DNA from 3 places in the Streptomyces sp. NPDC093795 genome. Region 2 is predicted to be linked to each of the others. Evidence: riboswitches for the same ligand, from Rfam matches in the RefSeq annotation. Region 2 holds a riboswitch; each other region holds the start of a gene.

Region 1 (5,385 bases), on a different contig from region 2:
CATGCCGGAGCCGATGCAGACGCCCCGGTCGACCTCCACGTGCCAGCGGTCCCCCATCACACGTCGCCGTATCCGGCCGGGAGGTGGATCATCTTGTGCTCCAGGTACTCGCCGAAGCCCTCGGGGCCGAACTCCCGCCCCAGGCCCGAGTTCTTGTAGCCGCCGAAGGGGCCGAGCATGTCGAGGCTGAAGGTGTTGACGTTGAAGGTGCCGGTGCGCACCCCCCGCGCGAAGTCGATGCCGTGCTCGACGTCCGCGGTCCAGACGCTGCCGCTGAGCCCGAAGTCGGAGTCGTTCGCGATCCTGAGGGCCTCGGCCTCGTCCCCGTACGGCAGGAGGCAGATGACCGGGCCGAAGATCTCCTCGCGGGCGATCCGCATGGAGTTGTCGACGCCGCCGAAGAGGGTCGGCTCGACGTACCAGCCGCGGTCGAGCCCCGTCGGGCGTCCGCCGCCCGCGAGGACCTTGGCGCCCTCCTGCTGGCCGATGCCGATGTAGTCGAGGGAGCGCTGCTGCTGGCGCCTGGCGACGAGCGGGCCGACCTGGGTGGCCGGGTCGAGCGGGTCGCCGACGACGAGGGAGCCGGCCGCCGCCGCGAGGGCCTCGGCGATCTCCTCGTACCGGGAGCGGGGGGCGAGGATCCGGGTCTGGGCCACGCAGGCCTGGCCGTTGTTCATCCAGGCGGCCGGGACGATCCCGGCGACGGCCGTCGCCGGGTCCGCGTCGGGCAGGATCACGGCGGCCGACTTCCCGCCGAGTTCGAGGGTGACGCGGGTGAGGTTGCGGGAGGCGACCTCCATGACCCGCTTGCCGGCCGCGACCGAGCCGGTGAAGGAGACCTTGTCGACGCCGGGGTGGGCGACGAGGTACTCGCTGACCTCGCGGTCGGCGGGCAGGATGCTGAGCACGCCCTCGGGCAGCCCGGCCTCGGTGGCGATGTCGGCGAGGATGTACGAGTCGAGGGGCGACTCGGGCGAGGGCTTGAGGACCACCGTGCAGCCGGCGAGCAGCGCGGGCCCCAGCTTGGCGGCGGCGGTGAACTGCGGCACGTTCCACGGGACGACGGCCGCGACCACGCCGACCGGCTCGCGGCGGACGAGCAGCGGCCCGAGGACGCCGCCGCGCCGCTCCTCGAACACGAAGTCGCGGGCCACGGTGATCGCCGTGTCCCAGACCATCATCGCGCCGAGCGCCTGGGCGAGGACGGACCAGGAGTACGGGGAGCCGTTCTGGGCGCTGATGGAGCGGGCGATCTCCTCGTGGCGGACGGCGATCGCGTCCTTGATGCGGCCGACGACCGCGATCCGCTCCTCGACGGTCATCCGGGGCCAGGGCCCTTCGTCGAAGGCCCGGCGGGCGGCGGCCACGGCCCGGTCGACATCGGCGGTGGAGGCGTGCGGGACCCGCCCGATGACCTCCTCGGTGTGCGGGGAGATGACCTCGATGACCTCCTCGCCGAGCGGGTCGGTCAACTCCCCGCCGATGAACAGCTTTCCGTGCTCCACAAGCTCGGTCATGACGGCCGCCTTCTGAGGAGAGGATTTCCCTGACGATGTCTCAGAACTGATACCAGTTCTAGTTATGATGGGCAACGGTCGAGCATGCTCCGTACCACCGTGGAGAGATGAGGATCCATGCGGGAACCCGCGAACCAGGTCACCGAGCACGGCGGGGGCGTCTGGTCGCTCCGGGTGCCCATCCCCGACAACCCGCTCGGCCACACCCTCGTCCACGTCCTCGACACGGACCGCGGCCCCGTCCTCGTCGACACCGGCTGGGACGATCCCGTCTCCTGGGCCGAACTGGTGGCAGGGTTGGGCGAGTTGGGCCTGTCCGTCGGCGACGTCCACGGGGTCGTCATCACCCACCACCACCCCGACCACCACGGGCTCTCCGGCCGGGTCCGCGAGGAGTCCGGGGCCTGGATCGCCATGCACGCCGCCGACACCGCCGTCGTCCGCCGCACCCGCGAGTCCGAACCCGGCACCTGGCTCGACTACCTCTCCCGGAAGCTCGCCACCGTCGGCGCCCCCGAGGACCACATCGCCCCGCTGCGGGCCGCAAGGGCCTCCGGGCGCATGGACACCCTGCCCGGTCTGTGCTCCGCGATCCCCGACCGCGAGATCGTCCCCGGCGAGCTGCTCGACCTGGCCGGGCGCCGGCTGCGCGCGATCTGGACGCCTGGCCACACCCCCGGCCACGTCTGCCTCCACCTGGAGGAGGAGCACCCGTCCCGGCTCCCCGGGCACGGCCGCCTCTTCTCCGGCGACCATCTGCTGCCCGGGATCTCCCCGCACATCGGCCTCTACGAGGACCCCGACGACGGGACGGTCACCGACCCCCTCGGTGACTACCTCGACTCCCTCGAACGCGTCGGGCGACTCGGCGTCGCCGAAGTCCTCCCCGCCCATCAGCACGCCTTCACCGACGCCGCCGGCCGGGTCCGCGAACTCCTCGACCACCACGAGGACCGGCTCACCGGGCTCCTCGGGCTGCTCGCCACCCCGCTCACCCCCTGGCAGCTCGCCGAGCGGATGGAGTGGAACCGCCCCTGGCGGGACATCCCCTACGGGTCGCGGAACATCGCCGTCAGCGAGGCCGAGGCCCACGTGCGCCGCCTGGTGAAGCTGGGCCGCGCGGAGCCGGTGGCGGGCACGGACCCGGTGGAGTACGTGGCCGTGTGAGGTCTCAGGCCTTCCAAGATCACCCCGGAGCCCGTCCCCGCGCGGGTGTGAGCCGCCTCGCACCCCCCGGGGCCCGGGCCGTACGGGCCGGTAGAGTGAGGGCACGTCGTCATCATGCCCGTAAGGGGGGAAGCCGGTGCGAATCCGGCACTGACCCCGCAACCGTAAGCCGTCTCCCAGGAGGCGGCGAGTCGGAATGCCCCGCCCGGGACGTGACCGCCGGCACCGTCGAGGAATACGGAGCCGGAGCCTGGTGCCCCTGTGGCGTGCCGGTGCCCGGCCGCAGGAGAGGGCCCCATGAACACCGTCCGCCGCGGCGCCGCCGCGCTCGCCGCCGCCGTCCTGCTCGGCTCAGGAGCAGCCGGGGTGGCCATGGCCGCACCCGCCGCTCCCGCCGCACCTTCCCCCTCCGCCTCGGCCGTCGCGATCCCGCCCGGTCTGTACGGCAAGAAGGACCCGACGTACGACGGCGTCTGGCGCCAGTCGCTCGCCTTCCTCGCCCAGCGCGCCACCGGCTACCAGCCCGCCGACCAGGCCGTGGACTGGCTCCTCGGCCAGCAGTGCGCGGACGGTTCCTTCGGCTCGTACCGCGCGGACGTCACGAAGGCCTGCGACGCGCAGACGATGCGGGACACCAACGCCACCGCCGTCGCCGTGCAGGCGCTCCGCGCCGTCCGCCGCCAGGCCACCGACCCGGCGAAGATCGACACGGCCGTGAAGGCCGGCGCCGACTGGCTGCGTACCGTGCAGAACAAGGACGGCGGCTGGGGGTACGGCGTCGGTGGCCCCAGCGACGCCAACTCCACCTCCATCGTCGTCGGCGCGCTCGCCGCGACGGGTGTGCGGCCCGGCTCGTTCACCTCCGCCGAGGGCCGTACGCCCTACGACGCGCTCCTCTCCTTCGCGGTGCCCTGCTCGGACAAGGCCGGCGCGGGCGCCTTCGCGTACCAGCCGGACAAGACCGGCAAGCTGCTCGCGAACGCCGACGCCACCGCCGCCGCGACCCTCGCCGGGCTCGGCAAGAGCATCGTCGCCACCAAGGCGTCCCCGGCGCAGCCGCCGGTCTGCACCGACCTGTCGAAGCCGACGGTCGAGCGGGCCGCGCTCAACGGCGCCTCCTACCTGGCGAAGGCCGTCGCGAAGACCGGTCACCTCGCCCTGCCGCCGATGCCCGGCGCCGCCGACACGGCCGAGCAGCCCGACTTCGGCAACACCGCCGACGCCGTCGTCGCGCTCGCCGCGTCCGGCGCCGCGAAGGAGGCGAAGCCCGCCCTCGACTGGCTGGAGAAGAACTCCGCCGCCTGGGCGAAGGAGAGCGGACCGGCCGCGTACGCGCAGCTGATCCTGGCCGCCCGGGCGACGGAGACCGACCCGCGCGAGTTCGGCGCGGTGGACCTGGTGGAGCAGCTCAACGCCACCGGTCCTGCGCCCAAGTCCCCCGACACCTCGGCCTCGTCCACGACGAGTGACGACGAGGGCCGCGGTTTCGACGTGTGGTGGATCATCGGCATCGGCACGGTCGTCGGCGTCGGCATCGGCTTCCTCGTGAGCGGCCGCAAGAAGTGAGAGCCGTCAGTGGGGTGACCGCGCGGGCCGCGGGCGCCGCGGCCGGCGCGCTGCTCACCCTGACCGTGATCGCGGCGGCTCCGGCGCAGGCGGCCGGCTACCGCTACTGGTCGTTCTGGGAGAGCGACGGCGGCAAGCCGTGGGCGTACGCCACGCAGGGGCCCGCGACCGCGCGCCCCGCCGACGGTGACGCGATCGGCTTCCGCTTCGCGGTCAGCAACGGCACGGGCGACACCTCCCTGCCCTCCGCCGCCCCCGACTTCGCCGGGATCTGCGGAGGCGTGGAGAAGAAGGCCGGCACCAAGCGGGTCGCGGTCGTCGTCGACTTCGGCGGCGCGGCGGACGCGCCGCCCGGCGAGACCCCGCCCGAGAAGACGGTCGAGGTCGGCTGCGCGCAGGTCCGCGAGGACGCGACGGGCGCGGAGGCGCTCGCCACGGTGGCGAAGCCGCTGCGGTACGACAGCGCGGCCATGCTGTGCGGGATCGCAGGCTACCCGGCGCGGGGCTGCGGCGAACAGGTCGCGGAGAACGCCCCCGCGCCTGCCCCCGCGACGGCGTCGACGACCCCCAGCGCCCGGGAAGAGGGAAGCGGCGGCGGTCCGTCCTTCGGCGTCCTCGCGGGCGGGGCGGGCGTCCTGGCCCTGGGCGGGGCGGCGATCTGGAAGGCCCGCCGCCGCGCATGAGTGCGGCCCGCCTGAGCGCGAACGGTACGAGCGCGGCCGGTGTGAGCGCGAACCGTACGAGCGCAGCCCGTATGAGCGCGAACCGTACGAGCGCAGCCCGTATGAGCGCGAACCGTACGAGCTCGGCCCGTACGAGCGCGAACCGTACGAGCTCGGCCCGTACGAGCGCGGGCCGAGGCCTCAGTGTGTTCGCGGCCCCCGAGGCGAGCCGGGCCAACGCCCTGCACGCGGGCGCGTGGTGGCTGTGGGCGCTCGGCCTGGCCGTCGCCGCCTCCCGTACCACCAACCCCCTGCTGCTCGGTCTGCTCGTCGGGGTCGCGGGTTACGTCGTGGCGGCCCGCCGTACGGACGCGCCGTGGGCCCGCTCGTACGGCGCGTTCGTGAAGCTCGGTCTGTTCGTCGTCGCCCTGCGGGTCGTGTTCTCCCTGCTGCTCGGCTCCCCGATCCCGGGC
Region 2 (5,385 bases):
GCAGCCGCTCCTGCCCGTGCGGATCGAGCCCGGCCGTCGGCTCGTCCATGATCAGCACCCTCGGCCGCATCGCGACGGCGCCCGCGATCGCGGCCCGCTTGCGCTGCCCGTACGACAGCAGATGCGTCGGCCGGTCCGCCAGTGCCACGATGTCCAGCGCCTCAAGAGCCTCCTGGACCCGCAGCCGTACCTCCTCCTCGGGCAGCCCGAGGTTCGTCGGACCGAACGACACGTCCTGGCCGACCGAGGCGGCGAACAGCTGGTCGTCCGGATCCTGCGTCACCAGCTGCACGGTGGTCCGCAGCCGGGTCAGCCCCTTCCGGTCGTACGCCACCTCCGCCCCGTCCAGGAGCAGCGACCCGCTCCCGCAGCGCAACCCGCCGCTGAGGAGCCGGAGCAGGGTCGTCTTGCCGCTGCCGTTGCGGCCGAGCAGCGCCACCGCGCGTCCCTCCGCCACCGAGAAGTCCACGCCCGACAGGACCGCGGGCCCCTCCTCGTAGGCGAAGCCCGCGTTCACCAGCTCCACCACGGGAGCCGCAGGGACCGAAGGCGTCGAAGACGTCACGGCAGGAACCTTTCCAGTACGAGGGTGAGGGCGACGAGCCCCGCGAGCAGCGCGCCCGTGGCGGCGAGGAACCGGCGGGACACCACGCACACGGGCACGAGCACCCGCAGCGTCCCGTCGTATCCCCGCCCGGCAAGCCCCGACTGCAGGCGCTGCGCCCGGTCGAAGGCCCGCACGAACGTGGTCGCGCCGAGACCGGCGAGCGAACGCCAGGTCGCGGCCCGGGTGGTGTGTCCGAGCCGGGCCGCCTGCGCCTGCCGGATCTTCGACAGGGAGTCGAGCAGCAGGAAGATGATCCGGTACATCACGAGTGCCACGTCCACCACCGGCGCCGGCACCCCTGCCCGGACGAGCCGGGGCAGGACGTCGGAGACCGGCGTGGTGAACGCGAACAGCAGCACCCCGAGCGACGCCGACGCGGTCCGCAGGAGCAGCTCGACCGCCTGGATCGGGCCTCCCGGGGCGAGTGCGACGAGCCCCCGGGCGCCGCCCACCTCGAAGAGCAGCGGGATCGCGCCCGTGACACAGAAGCCGAGGGGGATGCGGAACGCCCGCCACAGCGCCCGGCCCGGCACACCGGCCGGACCGAGCAGCACGCCGAGCGTGGCCGCGGCCACGAGCACAGCGCCCGGCCACGGGGGCAGACAGACCGCGCACAGGGTCAGACCGAAGCCGAGCAGCGCCTTCTCGGCGGGATGGCGGCGGCGCCAGCGACTGCTGTGCGCCGCCGCGTCGATCGGCAGCATCGGCGGCTACGCGCCCGGCTCGCCCGGCTCGCCGGGGTCCCCGGGGGCGCCCCCGTCCGGCGCGCCCTTCGCCCCGGCCGCCTCCGCCAGGGCCGCTCCCTGCCTCCGGCCCCTCCGCAGACCGAAGTAGTACGCCAGGACACCGGCGCCCAGCGCCGCCTGGAGGGCGAACAGGGCGGACTCGATCTCCCCGGACGGCGGTTCGTACAGCGGCGTGAACCACGGCTCGTAATCCGGCTGGAGCTCGGTGATCGCGGTCTCCGCCTCCGCGTCCGCCCCGGTGAACGGTTCCTCCTTGTGATCCCCGAGCCCCAGCGCGAGCGGCAGTACCGCGAGCGCGGCGACGACGAGCAGCAACAGGGTGTTGATCTTCGCGTTCCGGCTCATCACGCGGCCGCCTCCTCGCGTCGCTCCGCCGTGCGCCCGGCGAGGACGCCGAGCCGGATCAGTTCGCCCTTGCTGGACTGCGTGAGCAGCCGCATCACGAGCACGGTCAGCAGGCCCTCGCTCACCGCGAGCGGAATCTGCGTCACGGCGAAGATCCCGCCGAACTTGGCGAGCGCCCCGGCGATACCGCTCCCCGGGTCGGGGAAGGCGAGCGCCAGCTGCACACTGGTCACGCAGTACGTCGACAGGTCGGCGACGAACGCGCCGAAGAAGACGGCGACCATCAGCGGCGTACCGGACCGGCGCAGCAGCCAGTACGTCCCGTATCCCGCCCAGGGGCCGACGATCGCCATCGAGAAGGCGTTCGCGCCGAGCGTGGTGAGCCCTCCGTGGGCGAGCAGCAGGGCCTGGAAGAGCAGGGTGATCGTTCCCAGGACCGCCATGATCGGCGGCCGGAAGAGGATCGCGCCCAGACCCGTACCGGTCGGATGTGAGCAACTGCCGGTCACGGACGGCAGCTTGAGCGCCGAGAGGACGAAGGTGAAGGCGCCGGCGGCGCCGAGCAGAAGAGTGGACTCGGGGTTGGACCGTACCTCGCGGGTCAGCGCGCGGACCCCGTGGACGATGAACGGTGCGGACGCGACGCCCCAGGCGGCCGCGTGCACAGGGGGCAGATACCCCTCGGCTATATGCATGGTTGGGAGACCCTCTCCAGCACCTCGTGGATGGACAACGCACCCTGGCCGGTCTCCTGGCTGACGGTCATACGTCCGGACTCCGCCTTCCCACACCACGACGGTCTCCCGTCGCGGTCCAGTGGCTTCCCCGAGGGTGTGTCCCCGCGGGGGTGGAGCCGGACCTCCCGATCACAGTGGCGAGGGCCGCACCGGTACTGCACCGGTTTCCCGTACACCAAGGCCCTGTGACACTAGTGCGTTGACCAGGTACATCACAACACGGTCGCCACCCGGTGCGGTTTCTCACTCACTCCACGCAGTCACTTCACGCCGTACTCCGGGTCGTCACACCTTGCGGTAGGCGTACGCCTCCGAGGCCGCCGCCGCCACCGCGTCGAGGTCGCCGCCCGCGCTCGCCGTGACCAGCGCGGCGACCGCGCCCTCGACGAAGGGCGCGTCCACCAGACGGGAGCCGTCGGGAAGCTCGTCGCCCTCGGCGAGCAGCGCCTTCACGGTGAGCACCGCGCTCCCCAGGTCGACCAAGACCGCCACTCCGGCGCCCCGGTCCGCGGCCTTCGCCGCCTCGCAGATCAGCTCGGAACTCGTCCCGAGCCCCCCGTCCGGGGTCCCGCCCGCGGGGACGATCGGCGCCAGGTCGCCGCCGCCGGACAGACCCCGGGCGAGCTCGGCCACGGCGGTCGCGACGGCGGCGCTGTGCGAGACGAGCACGATGCCCACGGGCGCGGAACCACCGCGGCCCTCCGCACCACCGGTCACGGCGCTCACGATGCCCCCTCCGTACCCGCGGTCGTCCGCGCGGTGGCGTCGAGCGCTGCGCTCACGATGCCCCCTCCGTCCGCGCGGTCGTCCGCGCGGTGTCGTGGAGCGCGGCGAACAGCAGCGCCGACGAGGTCGCCCCCGGGTCCTGGTGTCCCACCGACCGCTCGCCCAGATAACTGGCCCTGCCCTTGCGCGCCCGCAGCGGTACGGTCGCGAGGGCGCCCTCCTCGGCGGCGGCGCGGCCCGCCGCGTACGACTCCCGCAGACCCTCCACGGCCGGGACGAGGGCGTCCAGCATCGTCTTGTCGCCGGCCTGGGCGCCGCCCAGCTGGGAGACGGCCGCCACGCCGGACCCGAGCGCCTCCGCCAACCGCACCCGGGTGACCCGCTCGTCGTCGCCCAGCGTCTTGCCGGTACGGCGCAGCAGCGTGCCGTACAGCGGTCCCGACGCGCCGCCGACAGTGGAGATCAGCTGCCGTCCGGCGGTGGTCAGCACCGCGCCCGGCGTGGCCGGCGGCTCCTTCGCCAGGGTCTCGGTGACGGCGGCGAACCCCCGCTTCAGATTGGCGCCGTGGTCGGCGTCGCCGATGGCGGAGTCGAGCTCGGTGAGCCGGTCCGCCTCACGGTCGACGGCCTCGGCGACCGCGGCCAGCCAGCGCACCAGGAAGTCCGCGCCGAAGGTCTCCGTCATGTCGGTCCCCTCTCCCATCCCTCGTCTCACCGGCCCCAGCGCAGCGCGGGCGTCTGTACGGGCGCGTCCCACAGGCGGAGGAGCTCCTCGTCGACCTCGCACAGCGTCACCGAGCAGCCGGCCATGTCGAGCGAGGTCACGTAGTTGCCGACGAGGGTACGGGCCACCGGCACGCGCCGCTCGCCGAGTACGCGCTGCACCTCGGCGTTGAAGCCGTACAGTTCGAGCAGCGGGGTCGCGCCCATGCCGTTGACCAGCGCGATCACCGGCCCGGAGGGTCGGAGGTCCTCGACGACGGCGTCGACGGCGAAGTCCGCGATCTCCCGTGAGGTCATCATCGGCCGCCGCTCCCGACCCGGTTCGCCGTGGATCCCGACGCCCAACTCCAGCTCCCCGTCGGGGAGATCGAAGGTGGGGCTGCCCTTGGCGGGGGTGGTGCAGGCGCCGAGGGCCACGCCGAAGGACCGGGAGCGCGCGTTCACCTGGCGGGCGATCGCCTCCACCCGCTCCAGCGGGGCGCCCTCCTCGGCGGCGGCGCCCGCGATCTTCTCGACGAAGAGCGTGCCGCCGGTGCCGCGCCGGCCCGCCGTGTAGAGACTGTCCGTGACGGCGACGTCGTCGTCGACGAGGACCTTGGCGACCTGGATGCCCTCGTCCTCCGCGAGTTCCGCCGCCATCTCGAAGTTCAGGACGTCGCCGGTGTAGTTCTTGACGACGAACAACACCCCGGCGCCGCTGTCGACGGCCGCCGCGGCCCGCACCATCTGATCGGGCCGGTGGAGGCCGCGGTGGAGGCCGACGCCGCCGACGCGGCGGTGAGCCACAGCGATCTGGTCGTACGGGGCCCGCTGTTCGGGGTGGCCGCGCAGAGCGAGGACGACGGACCGCGGTGGCGGGTGGTCGTCGAAGTCACCAACGGCTGTCCGCAGCAGGCCCGCGACGGGCTGAACTCGCTGCTCTGGTTCCGGGCGAAGGACGACGCGAAGAGCCCGGCGGAGCGGCGGGCGCTGCTGGCGGCGGTCGCCCGGCTGGAGAAGGAGTACGTCGACGAGCTCACCGTGCTCGACACCCGCTACCGGGTGGTGCGGGCCGAGGAGTACGCGGCCGCCGACGCGTACGGCGACCTCGAAACACCACGACCCACCGATCCCGAACCCCTCACCCCTGACTGGAGCCCCGGCTCCGGCGCCCTCAGCCCGAGGGTCGACGACGGCCTCGTCCTGGACCCTGACGCACCCCTCTCGCCTCTCCAGGCGGCGGAGCGGCTGTCCTTGCGCTCCCTGGCCTACACCGGCGCCAGGTTTCCCGACGCCGTACTGCACGACTCCGCGCGGGCTCTGGAGTCTCACCCCGACGTGATGCTCATGCCGGCGGCGTTCCTGATCGTCGAGCGGTCCGGTGCCGAGCCCTGGACGCCGGGCAGCGGCCTGCAGGCCACCGCCCACGACGCCCGCCGGACGCTGGCCTTCTCGCTGAGCTGGTGGGAGCCGCGGCAGCGCGGCCTGATCCCCTTCGACGCCGAGCCGGACGTCGACGCCC
Region 3 (5,385 bases), on a different contig from region 2:
CTCGTCGGCATCCAGGCCGTCCTGGACGTGATGGGCGTCGGCGGCGGCGAGACCACCCACTGGTTCATCAAGGACCTGCCGCTGCTCATCGCCTTCGGCGTCCTCGCGGCGTACACGTACTCCTCGGGTCTGCGCGCCCCCGCGCTCATCGCCTTCGTCAAGGACACCCTGATCTACATCGTCATCGCGGTGGCGATCATCTACATCCCGATCAAGCTGGGCGGCTTCGACGAGATCTTCGCCAAGGCCGGCGAGGCGTACGCCCAGACCAACCCGGCGACCGACAAGCCGCGCGGCGCGCTCGTCCCCGGTGAGGCGGGCCAGTGGACGTACGCGACGCTCGCCCTCGGCTCGGCGCTCGCGCTGTTCATGTACCCACACTCCATCACGGCGACGCTGTCGTCCCGGAGCCGTGAGGTCATCCGCCGCAACACCACGATCCTGCCGCTGTACTCGCTGATGCTGGGCCTGCTCGCGCTGCTCGGCTTCATGGCGATCGCCGCCGGGATCCAGGTGAAGAACGGGCAGCTCGCCATCCCGCAGCTGTTCGAGACGATGTTCCCGGACTGGTTCGCGGGCGTCGCGTTCGCCGCGATCGGCATCGGCGCGCTCGTCCCCGCCGCGATCATGTCGATCGCCGCGGCCAACCTCTTCACCCGCAACATCTACAAGGACTTCATCAAGAAGGACGCGACCCCGGCGCAGGAGACCAAGGTCTCCAAGATCGTCTCGCTCCTGGTGAAGGTCGGCGCGCTCGCCTTCGTCCTCACCATGGACAAGACCGTCGCGATCAACTTCCAGCTGCTCGGCGGCATCTGGATCCTGCAGACCTTCCCCGCCCTCGTCGGCGGCCTGTTCACCCGCTGGTTCCACCGCTGGGCGCTGCTCGCCGGCTGGGCCGTCGGCATGCTCTACGGCACGGTCGCCGCGTACGGGGTCGCCAGCCCCACCCAGAAGCACTTCGGCGGCCCCTCCGCCGAGATCCCCGGCATCGGCGAGATCGGCTACATCGGCCTCACCGCCTTCGTCCTCAACCTCGTCGTCACGGTCGTCCTCACCTTCGTCCTCAAGGCCGTCAAGGCCCCGGAAGGCATCGACGAGACCTCCCCGTCCGACTACACGGCGGACGCCGGAGACGCCGGCGTGCAGACCGAGATGCCGAAGCTCGGCGCCGACACGCACTGACGCTCACGGCCGCGGCGCACTGACCGGCCGCACGGCCGCGACGCGCCGAACCGCCCCACAACCGCACCCGAAGGGCCCGGGATCTCCGCCGTGAGATCCCGGGCCCCTTCGCGTCCCCGTGGAGGCACACTTCCCTCATGGACTTCACGATCAGGGCGGTACGGCCCGAGGAGTACGAGGCGGTCGGAGAACTCACCGCGGGCACCTATCTGGACGACGGGCTGCTGAAGTACGGGGCGCAGGACTCCTATCTGGACGTGCTGCGGGACACAGCCCGGCGGGCGCGCGAGAGCGAGGTACTCGTCGCGGAGGACGCCGACGGGCGGCTCCTCGGCGGAGTGACCTTCGCCACCGGCGACACCCCCTGGGCGGACATCGCGGTCGCGGGCGAGGCCGAGTTCCGCATGCTCGCCGTCAGCCGGGAGGCCCGCGGCCGAGGCGTCGGAGAAGCCCTCGTACGGGCCTGTATCGAGCGCGCGAGGGCCCTTCCGGGGTGCGAGCGCCTCGTGCTCTCCACGGACGCGAAGATGGTCTCTGCACACCGGATCTACGACCGCCTGGGCTTCGTCCGCACCCCGCACCGGGACTGGGAACCGATCCCCGACCACTCGCTGCGCACCTACGCCCTGGAGTTCTGACACCGGGCGGCGACACAACATGTGGGGGGTGCCATGAGCGGCGCCCCCCACATGTATGCTCGTGCTCGCTGTCGACGCAGGGGAATCCGGCGCGAATCCGGAACTGTCCCGCAACGGTGTGCTTCCTACGGATACGACACATTCGTACGAGGTGAGTCCGAGGACCTGCCGACAGCGCGCCCGGTCCGTCCGTTCCGGGTGCCACTGACGTCCGGGCCTCGCGGAGTGGGCCGGTGGAAGCGTCGCGTCCGGCGTTACGGATGCCCGCATGCCCGCCTTCCCCCGCCGCGGCCCCGAGCCGAGCGAGGGAGAGCCCCCACGTGACCATCGCGCCCGCCGATCCGGCTTCCGCCGAGGCTTCCGCGGTCGAGAGCGACGGCCCCGGGACCGTGCTGCTGCGGACCCTGACCGACCTCACCGCCGATCTCGCCGACACCGACCCCGGCAAGGTCGCCGCCGCCGCGCTCCGCGGCCGCAGCGCCGCGTCGGACGAGGCGGAGCTGCGCGAGCTGGCCACCGAGGCGGCCGCGGGTCTGATCGCGGAGGACCCGGCGTACTCCCGGCTCGCCGCCCGGCTCCTGACGGTCACCATCGCCGACGAGGCGGCCGGCCAGGGCGCGTACTCCTTCTCCGCCTCCGTCGCCGTCGGTCACCGCGAGGGCCTGATCGCCGACCGCACCGCCGAGTTCGTCGCCCTGCACGCGGCCCGCCTCGACGCGGCGATCGACCGGGCCGGCGACGACCGCTTCGGCTACTTCGGCCTGCGCACCCTCTACTCGCGCTACCTGCTGCGCCACCCGATCACCCGCAAGGTCATCGAGACCCCGCAGCACTTCATGCTCCGCGTCGCCTGCGGTCTCGCCGAGGACGACAGCACGCGCGCCCTGGACGAGGTCACGGCGCTGTACGGCCTGATGAGCCGCCTGGACTACCTCCCGTCCTCCCCCACGCTCTTCAACTCCGGCACCCGCCACCCGCAGATGTCCTCCTGCTACCTCCTGGACTCCCCGCAGGACGAGCTGGACTCCATCTACGACCGCTACCACCAGGTGGCGCGCCTCTCGAAGCACGCGGGCGGCATCGGCCTCTCGTACTCCCGCATCCGGGCCCGCGGTTCGCTGATCCGCGGCACCAACGGGCACTCCAACGGCATCGTGCCGTTCCTGAAGACCCTCGACGCCTCCGTCGCCGCCGTGAACCAGGGCGGCCGCCGCAAGGGCGCCGCCGCCGTCTACCTGGAGACCTGGCACGCGGACATCGAGGAGTTCCTGGAGCTCCGCGACAACACGGGCGAGGACCAGCGCCGTACGCACAACCTGAACCTGGCGCACTGGATCCCGGACGAGTTCATGCGCCGGGTCAACGCCGACGCCGACTGGTCGCTGTTCTCCCCGGCGGACGTCCCCGAGCTGGTCGACCTGTGGGGCGAGGAGTTCGACGCCGCCTACCGCGCCGCCGAGGCGAAGGGCCTGGCCCGCAAGACGATGCCGGCCCGCGACCTGTACGGCCGGATGATGCGGACCCTGGCCCAGACCGGCAACGGCTGGATGACCTTCAAGGACGCCTCGAACCGTACGGCGAACCAGACCGCCGAGCCCGGCACGGTCGTCCACTCCTCCAACCTGTGCACCGAGATCATCGAGGTCACGAACGACGGCGAGACGGCCGTCTGCAACCTGGGCTCGGTCAACCTCGGCGCGTTCGTGGTGGGTTCGGACATCGACTGGGAGCGCCTCGACGCGACCGTCCGCACCGCCGTCACGTTCCTCGACCGGGTCGTCGACATCAACTTCTACCCGACCGAGCAGGCGGGCCGCTCCAACGCCCGCTGGCGGCCGGTGGGCCTGGGCGCGATGGGCCTCCAGGACGTCTTCTTCCAGCTGAAGCTGCCGTTCGACTCGGCGGAGGCCCGCGCCCTGTCGACGAAGATCGCCGAGCGCATCATGCTGGCGGCCTACGAAGCCTCGGCCGACCTCGCCGAGCGCAACGGCCCGCTGCCGGCCTGGGAGAAGACCCGTACGGCCCGGGGTGTCCTGCACCCCGACCACTACGACGTCGAGCTGAACTGGCCGGAGCGCTGGACGGCGCTGCGCGAGCGCATCGCGTCGACCGGCATGCGCAACTCGCTCCTCCTCGCCATCGCGCCGACGGCGACCATCGCCTCGATCGCCGGCGTCTACGAGTGCATCGAGCCGCAGGTCTCCAACCTCTTCAAGCGCGAGACGCTCTCCGGCGAGTTCCTCCAGGTCAACTCGTACCTGGTCGACGAGCTGAAGAGGCTCGGCGTGTGGGACGCGCAGACCCGCGAGGCCCTGCGCGAAGCCAACGGCTCCGTCGCCGGCTTCACCTGGGTCCCGGCCGAGGTCCGCGAGCTGTACCGCACGGCGTGGGAGATCCCGCAGCGCGGCCTGATCGACATGGCGGCCGCCCGTACGCCGTTCCTGGACCAGTCGCAGTCCCTGAACCTCTTCCTCGAAACCCCGACCATCGGCAAGCTGTCGTCGATGTACGCGTACGCCTGGAAGCAGGGCCTGAAGACGACGTACTACCTGCGCTCCCGCCCGGCGACCCGGATCGCCCGCGCGGCGCAGGCGTCGACCGTGGCCGCCACCATCCCCGTACAGCAGGCGACCCCCGACGCGGACGCCCTCGCCTGCTCCCTCGAAAACCCCGAGTCCTGCGAGGCCTGCCAGTAATGAGCACCACCGAGAACAAGAACCTCCTCGACCCGGGCTTCGAACTGACCCTCCGTCCGATGCGCTACCCGGACTTCTACGAGCGCTACCGCGACGCGATCAAGAACACCTGGACCGTGGAGGAGGTCGACCTCCACTCGGACGTCGCCGACCTCGCCAAGCTGACCCCGGGCGAGCAGCACATGATCGGCCGCCTGGTCGCTTTCTTCGCGACGGGCGACTCGATCGTCTCGAACAACCTGGTCCTCACGCTCTACAAGCACATCAACTCCCCCGAGGCGCGCCTGTACCTGTCGCGCCAGCTGTTCGAGGAGGCTGTGCACGTCCAGTTCTATCTGACGCTGCTCGACACCTACCTCCCCGACCCGGACGACCGCGCGGCCGCGTTCGACGCGGTCGAGGAGATCCCCTCGATCCGCGAGAAGGCGCAGTTCTGCTTCCGCTGGATGGACTCGGTCGAGAAGATCGACCGCCTGGAAACCCAGGCCGACCGCCGCCGCTTCCTCCTGAACCTGATCTGCTTCGCCGCGTGCATCGAGGGCCTGTTCTTCTACGGCGCCTTCGCGTACGTCTACTGGTTCCGCTCCCGCGGCCTCCTGCACGGCCTGGCGACCGGCACCAACTGGGTGTTCCGGGACGAAAGCTGCCACATGGACGCTGCCTTCGCGTTCGTCGACACCGTCAGGGAGGAAGAGCCGGAGCTCTTCGACGACGAACTCGGCCGACAGATCACCGACATGATCAAGGAAGCCGTCGAAGCGGAGCTGCAGTTCGGCCGCGACCTGTGCGGCGACGGCCTGCCCGGCATGAACACCGAGTCGATGCGCGAGTACCTCCAGTGCGTCGCCGACCAGCGCCTCGTACGT

Evidence for each region. Region 2 has a riboswitch for cobalamin ahead of ACIRB7_RS11625 (energy-coupling factor ABC transporter permease). Riboswitches for the same ligand answer to the same signal wherever they lie in the genome.
Region 1: it holds a riboswitch for cobalamin, as region 2 does, so the genes downstream of both, ACIRB7_RS08160 (prenyltransferase/squalene oxidase repeat-containing protein) here and ACIRB7_RS11625 (energy-coupling factor ABC transporter permease) in region 2, are expected to answer to the same signal.
Region 3: it holds a riboswitch for cobalamin, as region 2 does, so the genes downstream of both, ACIRB7_RS00095 (ribonucleoside-diphosphate reductase subunit alpha) here and ACIRB7_RS11625 (energy-coupling factor ABC transporter permease) in region 2, are expected to answer to the same signal.

What each region holds. Positions count from the first base shown of each region.
Region 1 covers NZ_JBIWIO010000002.1:696,306-701,690, reverse strand. Annotated here, with positions in the region: gene ACIRB7_RS08175 (ferredoxin) at 1-57, opposite strand, end outside; gene ACIRB7_RS08170 (aldehyde dehydrogenase) at 57-1,517, opposite strand; gene ACIRB7_RS08165 (MBL fold metallo-hydrolase) at 1,635-2,684, shown strand; cobalamin riboswitch at 2,775-2,905, shown strand; gene ACIRB7_RS08160 (prenyltransferase/squalene oxidase repeat-containing protein) at 2,982-4,250, shown strand; gene ACIRB7_RS08155 (SCO2322 family protein) at 4,247-4,933, shown strand; gene ACIRB7_RS08150 (energy-coupling factor transporter transmembrane component T) at 5,035-5,385, shown strand, end outside.
Region 2 covers NZ_JBIWIO010000003.1:618,014-623,398, forward strand. Annotated here, with positions in the region: gene ACIRB7_RS11610 (energy-coupling factor ABC transporter ATP-binding protein) at 1-565, opposite strand, end outside; gene cbiQ (cobalt ECF transporter T component CbiQ) at 562-1,311, opposite strand; gene ACIRB7_RS11620 (energy-coupling factor ABC transporter substrate-binding protein) at 1,318-1,698, opposite strand; gene ACIRB7_RS11625 (energy-coupling factor ABC transporter permease) at 1,698-2,393, opposite strand; cobalamin riboswitch at 2,422-2,658, opposite strand; gene ACIRB7_RS11630 (PTS-dependent dihydroxyacetone kinase phosphotransferase subunit DhaM) at 2,721-3,161, opposite strand; gene dhaL (dihydroxyacetone kinase subunit DhaL) at 3,214-3,846, opposite strand; partial or broken gene ACIRB7_RS11640 (dihydroxyacetone kinase subunit DhaK) at 3,873-4,619, opposite strand; gene ACIRB7_RS11645 (DUF5954 family protein) at 4,635-5,385, shown strand, end outside.
Region 3 covers NZ_JBIWIO010000001.1:16,373-21,757, forward strand. Annotated here, with positions in the region: gene mctP (monocarboxylate uptake permease MctP) at 1-1,185, shown strand, start outside; gene ACIRB7_RS00090 (GNAT family N-acetyltransferase) at 1,323-1,823, shown strand; cobalamin riboswitch at 1,862-2,011, shown strand; gene ACIRB7_RS00095 (ribonucleoside-diphosphate reductase subunit alpha) at 2,144-4,519, shown strand; gene ACIRB7_RS00100 (ribonucleotide-diphosphate reductase subunit beta) at 4,519-5,385, shown strand, end outside.